Regions from separate parts of the Actinotalea sp. JY-7885 genome, predicted to be linked through region 1. Evidence: predicted binding sites of a transcription regulator. Region 1 holds the regulator's gene; each other region holds the start of a gene.

Region 1 (3,267 bases):
AGCCCGGCTGCTGGTAGCCGGGCGCCTGCTGGGGGCCACCGGGCTGCTGGTACCCGGGCTGCTGGTAGCCGCCGGGCTGGGTGCCGTAGGCGGGCGGGGGCGTGGCGCCCGCGGGCGGGCCGGCGGGCGTGCCCGCGGCACCGGGCGTACCGGGGAACTGGGGCTCGTCGGAGGGATTCGTCGTCATGTCGCTCTCACCAGCTTCGTCGTGTCGGGCTGACCGCAGCTGCCGGCCTCGTGGTCCCGGTCGGCGGTGCCGCCGGGGCCGAGCGGCGGTGCACCGGCTCGGTGCACCGAACACTAGCGAAGGCGCCGCCTCAGGGTGCGGTGACGAAGTCGATCAGCTCCTCCATGCGGCCGAGGAGGCTGGGCTCGAGGTCCCGGTAGTCGCGGACGCTGCGCAGGATGCGCTGCCACCCACGCGCGACGTCGGCCTGGTCGTCGGCCGGCCAGCCGAGCGTGCGCAGGATGCCGCGCTTCCACTCCGTGCCACGGTCGATGACGGGCCAGGCGTCGAGCCCGAGGCGCCCGGGGCGGACGGCCTGCCAGACGTCGACGTACGGGTGGCCGAGCACGAGCAGCGTGCCGGGAGCCGCGGCGCGCATGGCGTCCGCCGCGATGCGCGACTCCTTGCTGCCGGCCACGAGGTGGTCGACGAGCACGCCGAGGCGGCGCCCGGGCCCGGGCGCGAACTCCCGCACGGCGGCGGCGAGGTCGTCGACGCCGTCGAGGAGCTCGACGACGACGCCCTCGAGGCGCAGGTCGTCGCCCCACACCTTCTCGACGAGCTCCGCGTCGTGCTTGCCCTCGACCCAGATGCGGCCGCCGCGCGCCACGCGGGCGCGGGCGCCGTGCACGGCGACGGACCCGGACGCCGTGCGCGTCGGGCGCTGCGGGGCGGGGGCGGTGACGGGGGGCGTGAGCTCGACCGGCTCGCCGTCGACCCAGAAGCCGGGGCCGAGCGGGAAGGTGCGGGTGCGCCCTGCGCGGTCCTCCAGGACGACGACGTGCATCCCGCCGGACTTCTCGACGCGCACGACGGCGCCGACCCAGCCGGTCGTGACCTCCTCGACCACGAGCCCGACGTCGGCGGCGAGCGGCCGCGACGAGGGCTTGCGCCGGTGGTGGGGGCTGGTCGGCCCCTGGCCGGGGGTCGGTCCGGCGAGGACGTCGCGTCCGTAGCGGTCCATGGTCCTCCGTCGGCTCGTGGCTCGCGACGGTGGGCGCCGCGCGCGGGTAGGATTGGCACTCGGACCCTGAGAGTGCCACATGCGACGACGCCCGGCCGTGCCGGGTGTGCTGTGGGAGAGGAGGTGTCATGAGCGAGGACCGCAGGCTCGACGTGCTGCGCGCCATCGTCGAGGACTACGTCGAGACCCAGGAGCCGGTCGGCTCCCGCGTGCTCGTCGAGCGGCACAACCTCGGCGTGTCGCCGGCCACGATCCGCAACGACATGGCCGCCCTCGAGGACGCCGGGTACATCGCGCAGCCCCACACCTCGGCGGGCCGGGTGCCGACGGACAAGGGCTACCGCCTCTTCGTCGACCGGCTCTCGACCGTCAAGCCGCTGTCGGCCGCGGAGCGCCGCGCGATCCAGACGCTGCTCGAGGAGGCGGTGGACCTCGACGACGTCGTGGACCGCTCCGTGCGCCTGCTCGCGCAGCTGACCCAGCAGGTCGCCGTCGTGCAGTACCCCTCGCTGCGGCGCTCGGCGCTGCGGCACCTCGAGCTCGTCCCGGTGGGCCACGACCGGCTCCTCGTCGTGATCATCACGGACAACGGGCGCGTCGAGCAGCGCGTGCTGGACCTCGGCGAACCGGTCGCGGAGCGCGTCGTCACCGAGCTGCGCGCGCGGCTCAACGCCACGGTGGCGGGCCGCCGGCTCGTGGACCTCGCGGAGCCGCTCGACCGCATGACCCAGGCGTTCGCCGTCGCCGACCGGCCGATCGTGCTCCGCGTGATCAAGGTCGTCGAGGACACCCTGGCCGAGGCGACGGAGGAGCGCATCGTCATGGCGGGCGCGGCGAACCTCGCGCGCAGCGGCACGGACTTCCCGCACACCATCCGGCCCGTGCTCGAGGCGCTGGAGGAGCAGGTGGTGCTGCTGCGCCTGCTCACGGACATGGCCGAGGACGCCGCGCCCGTGTCGGTGCGGATCGGCAGCGAGAACCAGCACGCCGGACTGGCGGAGACCTCCATCGTCGCCGCGGGGTACGGTGCGGACGGCGATCCGGTCGCGCGCATCGGCTCGCTGGGACCCACGCGCATGGACTACGCGGGCACGATCGCCGCGGTCCGGGCCGTCGCGCGGTACCTGTCCCGGATCCTCGCCCCCTGAGCCCCGGCGCACCGCCTCGGCCCGACCGGCCGCGGCCGCCCCAGACCCGTCCGACCGCCGCCCGACACCGGACCCCCCGGTCCAGAGAGTGACACGTGAGCAGCAACTACTACGAGGTCCTCGGCGTCAGCCGCGACGCGACGCAGGACGAGATCAAGAAGGCGTACCGCCGGCTGGCGCGTGAGCTGCACCCGGACGTCGCGACCGGTGAGGGTGCGGAGGACCGCTTCAAGGACGTCTCGCGCGCCTACGAGGTGCTCTCCAACCCCGAGAAGCGCCAGATGTACGACCGCGGCGTGGACCCGACCGCTCCCGGCGGCGGCGGCGGCGCGAACTTCGGCGCCGGCTTCGGCTTCCAGGACATCTTCGAGACGTTCTTCGGTGCCGCCCAGGGCGCGTCGGCGCAGCGCGGTCCGGTGCCGCGCGCCCGGCGCGGGCAGGACGCGCTGGTCCGCCTCGACATCGACCTCGCCGAGGCCGCCTTCGGCGTCCACCGCGAGGTGCCCGTCGACACCGCGGTCCTGTGCGGCACCTGCCAGGGCTCGTGCTGCCGCCCCGGCACCTCGCCCCGCACCTGCGACGTCTGCGGTGGCCGTGGCGTCGTGCAGCGGGTCGCCCGCTCCTTCCTCGGCCAGGTCATGACCTCGAGCCCGTGCGCGGCCTGCCACGGCTTCGGCACGGTCATCCCCGAGCCGTGCCCGGAGTGCTCGGGCGAGGGGCGCGTCCGCAGCCGCCGCACCCTGTCGGTGGACGTGCCGGCCGGGGTGGACACCGGCACCCGCATCAAGCTCACGGGTCAGGGCGAGGTCGGTCCCGCGGGCGGCCCGCCCGGCGACGTCTACCTCGAGGTGCGCGAGCGCAACCACGAGACGTTCGTGCGCCGCGGCGACGACCTGCACTGCACGCTCGAGATCCCGATGACGGCCGCG
Region 2 (3,267 bases), on a different contig from region 1:
CCCAGCGCGCGAACGGGTGCGTGCCCGCGCACATGAGCTCGACCCGCAGCGGGTCCGTCACGGCGCGGATCTCCTCGATGCTCGCCTCGAGGTCACGGCCGGCCTCGGCGACGGTCCGGCACACGCGCGTGGCGATCTCGACGGTGTTGAGCAGCAGCTCCTGGCGGATCGTCGGGTGCTCGCCGCCGTCGGGCGGCGCCACCGCGTCGAGCACCGTCTGCGCCACCTGGCGCAGGTCGCCCGAGTCCGCGTCCACCAGCGCGAGCTCCCACTCGACCCCGAGGGTCGACCGCTCGGACCGGGCGAACGGGATCTCCATCAGACCGGCTCCACGAGGAGCACCTGCTGCGACCCGTTCACGCGGGTCAGCACGATCGTGGCCTCGGCGTCGCCCTTGAGGTCGAGCTGCTTGCGCAGCTGCTCGGGCACCACGGCGGTGCCCCGCTTCTTGATGGTCAGGCGCCCGACGCCGCGCTCGCGCAGGGCCGTGCGCAGCCGCTTGAGCCCGAACGGCATGACGTCGAGCACGCGGTACGCGGTGCTCAGTGCGCGCACGTCGGGCGAGTCGGTGGGGGAGGCCGGGGCCAGGTGGTCCGAGGTCACGTAGGCAATGGTGGGGTCGAGCAGGCGCCCGCGCACCCCCTCCGCGACCAGAGAGACGAGGCCGGAGCGGATCACGGCGCCGTCGGGCTCGTAGAGGTACGCGCCCGGCGGCCCGACGTCGGCCCCCGGGACGCCGTCGGCCGGCGCCCGGAGCGTCGCGGCGGACTCCCCGCGCAGGACGAGCGCCGTGCGGCCGGGGCCGTCCGGGGCGAGCGGGCCGAACCACAGACCGGCCTCGACGACGTCGCCGTCGACCGAGACCCACTGCGCCTCCGCGTCGTCGGGGACGGCCGTGTGCGGGATCGCGGGACCGACCTTCACGCCCAGGGCGGGCGCGCGGCGCCGCAGCTCCAGGACGTCGTCGAGCGGCGGCGTGTAGGCCGCGGGGTCGTGACGCCTGCGGCCGGCGGCCGTGCGGCGCGCCGGGTCCGCGAACACCCCGTCGACCCCGTCCGCGCCGCCGGGCGCGAGGTCGAGCGTGAGCCCGTCGACGTGCCTGACCTCGGCCTCGGGGAAGTGGCGCAGGTTCACCGTGGCCACGGCGGCGGTGAGCTCGTCGACCTCGGCCGCCAGCACGCCCAGGCCGAGCGCGGAGAACGCCATCGCGTCGCCGCCGATGCCGCACGTCAGGTCGGCGACCCGGGTGCACCCGGCCGACGTGAACCGCTGGGCGTGGCGGGCGCCGACGGTCAGCCGCGTCGCCTGCTCGAGGCCCGCGGGCGTGAAGAGCATGCCGGCCGCGAAGTCGCCGAACTTCTCCCGGCCCTTCGCACGCAGCCGCGACTGGGTCAGCGCGGCGGCCACCAGCACGGGGTCGACGCCCTCCTTGGCGAGCCGCTCGGACAGGACCATGGCCAGCCGCTCGTCGTACGGGGGCAGCGCGCCGAGCAGCGCCCACCCGTCCGGGCTGAGCAGCAGCGAGAGCGAGCGTTCGTCCACGTCGCCGATCCTGGCACGCCGCCCGCCCCGCGGCCGCGTCGGCCGACCCGCGTTGGCACTCGTGTTGACCGAGTGCTAACGCCGCGCATAGATTCCCCTTGGCAGTCCTCCTCGGAGGGTGCCAGCCGCACCGGGACCTGAGGGGTTGTCCGGCACCCGCGACGACGGGCAGCCCTGGGGCCCGCGGCCATGAACCGATCCGTTCCCACGAATGCGAAGGGGAGGTCCGCTGTGTCGGTCTCCATCAAGCCGCTCGAGGACCGCGTCGTCGTCCGTACGCTCGAGGCAGAGCAGACGACGGCCTCCGGTCTGGTCATCCCGGACACCGCGAAGGAGAAGCCCCAGGAGGGCGAGGTCCTCGCGGTGGGTCCGGGCCGCGTCGACGACAACGGCCAGCGCGTGCCGCTGGACGTCGCTGTCGGCGACACCGTGATCTACAGCAAGTACGGCGGCACCGAGGTCAAGTACTCGGGCGAGGAGTACCTCATCCTCTCGGCTCGCGACATCCTGGCCGTCGTCGTCAAGTGACGTCGGCCGCGCGCTGATCACCGCGCGCGCAGCACGCACGACGAAGCCCCGCACCAGCTGGTGCGGGGCTTCGTCGTGTGTCTGCCTGCCGGTGCCGAGCCGTACGCCGACGACGGCTCGGACCGGCCGGGAACGCTCAGCCGGCCTTGCGGAGCCGGTTCGCGAGCACGGCGGCGCGCTCCTCCTCGGAGAGCCCGCCCCACACGCCGTACGGCTCGCGGACGGCCAGCGAGTGCTCGCGGCACGTCTGCATCACGGGGCACGTGGCGCACACGGCCTTGGCGGCCTCGGCGCGGCGGCGCCGTGCGGAACCTCGCTCGCCCTCGGGGTGGAAGAAGAGGGTCGGGTCCGCGTCGCGGCACTTGCCCTCGTACTGCCACTCCCACAGGTCCATGACCGGGCCGGGCAGGCGCGAGATCTCCGTCATCGGGTCCTCCAGTAGTTCTCGGGTTGAGCCGCTGCGGGCACAGACCCAGTGGCGGTCATCGCGTCGGCGATGCGCCCAACCTAGAACCGCGTCAGAAGTTGGTCAACCCCCTTGGTCGAACTTGTTCGGCGGCGGGGCGCGCCTGCGGCAAGACCGCGCAGGCCGGTGCGCCGGTGGAGCGATTCCCGGGGGGCGCGACGCGTTCGGTCCCGCCGGTCCGGCGGGCCGGGTGGCGTACCGTGTCAGGAGTTGGGCACAATCGCGTCATGGTCATGACGCGAACCGTCGCGACGAGGACACGGGCGGAGGTGCTGGCGTCATGACCGGTCCCCAGGGCGAGCCGAGCCAGGAGCAGGGGACGGCCGCGTCAGGGCCCTCGCTCACCGTGGCCGCCGTCGCCCGCCGCCTCGGCGTGGCCCCCGCGACGCTGCGCACGTGGGACCGCCGCTACGGCCTCGGACCCTCGGAGCACATGGCCGGGGCGCACCGCAGGTACTCCGCGCACGACCTGTCGCGGCTGCTCGTCATGCGCCGCCTCACGCTGGAGGGCGTCGCGCCCTCGGAGGCGGCACGCGCGGCCCTGGAGAGCGACGAGGCCCCGGCGACCGCGCCGACCGGCCCCACGACCGCCGAGGTCCTCGACGCCTACTCCGACGCGGTCCCGATGGCGCCCGACCCCGCCGGCCTGGTCGCCGCGGCCGGCCACTTCGACAACGCCGCCGTGCGGTGGATGCTCGCGCGGGTGCACGCCCGGGACGTCATCGCCTGGT
Region 3 (3,267 bases), on a different contig from region 1:
GCTTGATGTTCACGAGGTTGACCGCCGAGACGTTGTTCGAGACGGAGTTGGCGCCGTACGAGCCGCAGCCGAGCGTGAGGGACGGGATGAACGCGTTGTAGATGTCGCCGATGCCACCGAGCGACGACGGCGAGTTCCAGATGATGCGGATCGCCTTGACGCGGCTGCCGAACTCCTCCGAGAGCTCCTTGTCCTCGGTGTGGATCGCGGCGCTGTGCCCGAGACCGTCGAACTCGACCATCTGCTCGGCGAGGCGGATGCCGTGCTCGCGCGAGTCGGCGCGCAGGACCGCCAGGACCGGGCAGAGCTTCTCGCGCGTGAGCGGCTCGGCGGGACCGACCTGACCGACCTCGGCCAGGATGATCGAGGTCTCCTCGGGCACCGTGAACCCGGCCTGCTGGGCGATCCACTGCGGGCTCTGCCCGACGACGGAGGCGTTGAGCTTGGCGCCGCCGCAGTTGGCCGAGTCCGCCTCGACGCCGAAGATGAAGCGCTCGAGCATGGCCTTCTCGGCCGGCGTGGCGCGGTAGGCGTGCAGGATGTCGAACTCGGCCATGGCGGCGTCGTAGATCTCCGCGTCGAGGATGACGGCCTGCTCCGAGGCGCACACCATGCCGTTGTCGAACGCCTTGGACAGCACGACGTCGTTGACGGCGCGCTTGAGCTTGGCCGTCGCCTCGATGTAGGCGGGCACGTTGCCGGCGCCGACGCCGAGCGCGGGCTTGCCGCACGAGTACGCGGCCTTGACCATCGCGTTGCCGCCCGTGGCGAGGATCAGCGCCACGCCGGGGTGGTTCATGAGCTCGTGGGTCGCGGCGATCGACGGCTCGGAGACCCACTGGATGCAGTGCTCCGGGGCGCCGGCCGCGACGGCGGCGTCGCGCACCACGCGGGCCGCCGCGACGGAGGACTCCTGCGCGGAGGGGTGGAACGCGAAGATGATCGGGTTGCGCGTCTTCAGCGCCACGAGCGCCTTGAAGATCGCCGTCGACGTCGGGTTGGTCACCGGCGTGATGCCGGCGACGACGCCCACGGGCTCGGCGATCTCCACGATGCCGTGGAGGTCGTCGCGCGAGACGATGCCGACCGTCTTGAGCTCGGCCATCGAGTTGGTGACGTGCTCGCACGCGAAGATGTTCTTCACGGCCTTGTCCTCGAACACGCCGCGGCGGGTCTCGGCGACCGCGTGGCGCGCGAGCTCGCCGTGCTGGTTCAGCGCGGCGACCGACGCCTTCTTCACGATGTGGTCGACGTCGGCCTGGGTGAACGACGCGTACTGCGCGAGCGCCTTGGTGGCGCCGGCGACGAGGGCGTCGATCGGGGACGCCACGGCGCGGGGCGCAGCGTCAGGCTCAGGGGCGGGACGGGGTGCGGAGCGAGCGGCCACGGGACTCTCCCGGTATTGGTGCGGATGGGGCGGATCGCCCTTGATCCACGTCCCACGGTACGAGCCCGTCGCGGCTCCGGGCTGTGCCAAAGGTCCCCGGGACAGTGGTCCCTGTCCCCTGGCACTCCCCGGGGGCGAGTGCTAGAACCGGAGGTAGCCGCCCGGTGCGAGCGAACGCCCCGGGCGGGTCGGACCCCGGATGGTCCGGGGTGTGTCCGAGGGGAGGACTCACATGGCTGCTCGACTGGAACCGATCGACCCGACGCGCTGGATGGACCAGCTGCTGGGCTCCGTGCGCGAGGCGGCGCAGGCGCCGCAGACCGCCGCGATGCCGCTCGACCTCTACCGCGCGGGCGACCACTACGTGCTGCAGGTGGACCTGCCGGGCGTCGACCCGGGCTCGGTGGACGTCAACGTCGAGGACCGCACGCTCACCATCCGGGCCGAGCGCACGGCACCCACCGACGCGGACGTGCAGTGGCTCGCGCGGGAGCGGGCCTCGGGCACGTACGTCCGCCAGCTCACGGTGGGTCGCGGCCTCGCCCTCGACCGGGTGCAGGCCGCCTACGCCGACGGCGTCCTGACCCTGACCATCCCGGTGGCGGAGGAGTCGCGCTCGCGCCGGATCGAGGTCCAGCACGGCTCGCCCGCGACCACGATCGGCGGGGGGCGGGGCGCCGAGGCGTCGGGGGGCTCGGCGGGGAGCTGAGCCGGCCCGGAGGGCTGGACGCGGGTGAAAGATGGGGTGCGGCCGACACGCGCTTTGCGTCGATGTCCGGAATGTGGGAACCTGTCCCCGTCAGCGACAAGGGCAAACCCACCGCGAGGTGGGGACGCAAAGTCACGGGACCCTCGAGGTCGGCCGGACGCACCGAACGACGAAGGAGTTGCACCATGTCCCCTCAGGGATCCCCCTCCGGCACCCGCAATGACGCCCCGGACTCGCTCCTGACCCCCTCCGAGGTCGCGAGCATGTTCCGCGTCGACCCCAAGACGGTCACGCGCTGGGCGAAGGCGGGCAAGCTCTCCGCCATCCGCACGCTGGGCGGCCACCGCCGCTACAGCGAGGCCGAGGTCCGCGGGCTGCTCAACGGCGTGCCGCAGCCGCGCACCAGCGAGGACTGAGGACCCCAGCGCTCCCACGACGGCCCCACCGGTGACGACCGGTGGGGCCGTCGTCGTCCGTGCCGTCCTCGTCCGTGCCGCAGGCGGCTCAGCGGGGGAGCTCGACCCCGGTGAGCGCGGCGAGCCGGGCGAGCAGGCCATCCTGGAGGGCGGTGTCGCGGGCCTCGGGGTTCGCGACCTGGACCTCGTGGCGCTTGAGGTACGCGCCGGTCACCCGCGCGGCGTCGTCGTCCGACGTGGCGAGCCAGACCTGCGTCGCGGCGCCCTCGTCCACCTCGTCCCACGCGCCCGGGCCGCCCAGCTTCGTCTTGATCCAGCCGGGGTCGACCGCGGTGACGACCACCTCGGGCCACAGGCGCGCGACGGCGAACGCGAGCGTGACGTCGAGCAGCTTGGAGTCCGAGTACGCCTGCATCCCGTCCCACGCGCGCGCCTCGAACTGCAGGTCGTCGAGGTGCGTGCGGCCCTGGGACTCCAGGCCGGAGGTCAGGTAGACGAGCCGGCGGGGACGGGGCATCAGCGCGGTGAGCAGGTACGGGGCGACCACGTTGACCTGGAGGATGCGCTCCAGGCCGTCCTCGGTCACCGTGCGCTCGCTGACCCCGCCGCCGATGCCCGCGTTGTGGATCACCACGTCGAACGGGCCCGCGGCGGTCGCCGCCCCGGCCAGGGCGCGCGTCTCGGCGAGCGAGGCCAGGTCCCCGACGACGACGTCGCTCACCCCGGGCTGGGCGGCGCGCAGGTCACGCGCACGC

Evidence for each region. The regulator HrcA, encoded in region 1, represses chaperone genes, less so after heat shock. The targets are predictions, from matches to a motif close to TTNGCACTCGNNNNNNNCGAGTGCNAA.
Region 2: a site for HrcA is predicted at 1,595-1,621, ahead of groES (co-chaperone GroES). Genes of this name have one in related genera too.
Region 3: a site for HrcA is predicted at 1,506-1,532, ahead of IDM29_RS03170 (Hsp20/alpha crystallin family protein). Genes of this name have one in related genera too.

Annotation. Positions count from the first base shown of each region.
Region 1 covers NZ_JACEXH010000023.1:8,273-11,539, forward strand. The annotation lists gene IDM29_RS17195 (DUF4870 domain-containing protein) at 1-187, opposite strand, end outside; gene IDM29_RS03835 (DUF3097 domain-containing protein) at 318-1,190, opposite strand; gene hrcA (heat-inducible transcriptional repressor HrcA) at 1,319-2,338, shown strand; gene dnaJ (molecular chaperone DnaJ) at 2,434-3,267, shown strand, end outside.
Region 2 covers NZ_JACEXH010000157.1:182-3,448, reverse strand. The annotation lists gene IDM29_RS13065 (glutamate--cysteine ligase) at 1-319, opposite strand, end outside; gene IDM29_RS13060 (SAM-dependent methyltransferase) at 319-1,542, opposite strand; gene groES (co-chaperone GroES) at 1,774-2,070, shown strand; gene IDM29_RS13050 (WhiB family transcriptional regulator) at 2,207-2,497, opposite strand; partial or broken gene IDM29_RS13045 (MerR family transcriptional regulator) at 2,817-3,267, shown strand, end outside.
Region 3 covers NZ_JACEXH010000017.1:13,759-17,025, reverse strand. The annotation lists gene adhE (bifunctional acetaldehyde-CoA/alcohol dehydrogenase) at 1-1,330, opposite strand, end outside; gene IDM29_RS03170 (Hsp20/alpha crystallin family protein) at 1,620-2,096, shown strand; cyclic di-GMP riboswitch class I at 2,188-2,263, shown strand; gene IDM29_RS03165 (BldC family transcriptional regulator) at 2,282-2,512, shown strand; gene IDM29_RS03160 (SDR family NAD(P)-dependent oxidoreductase) at 2,601-3,267, opposite strand, start outside.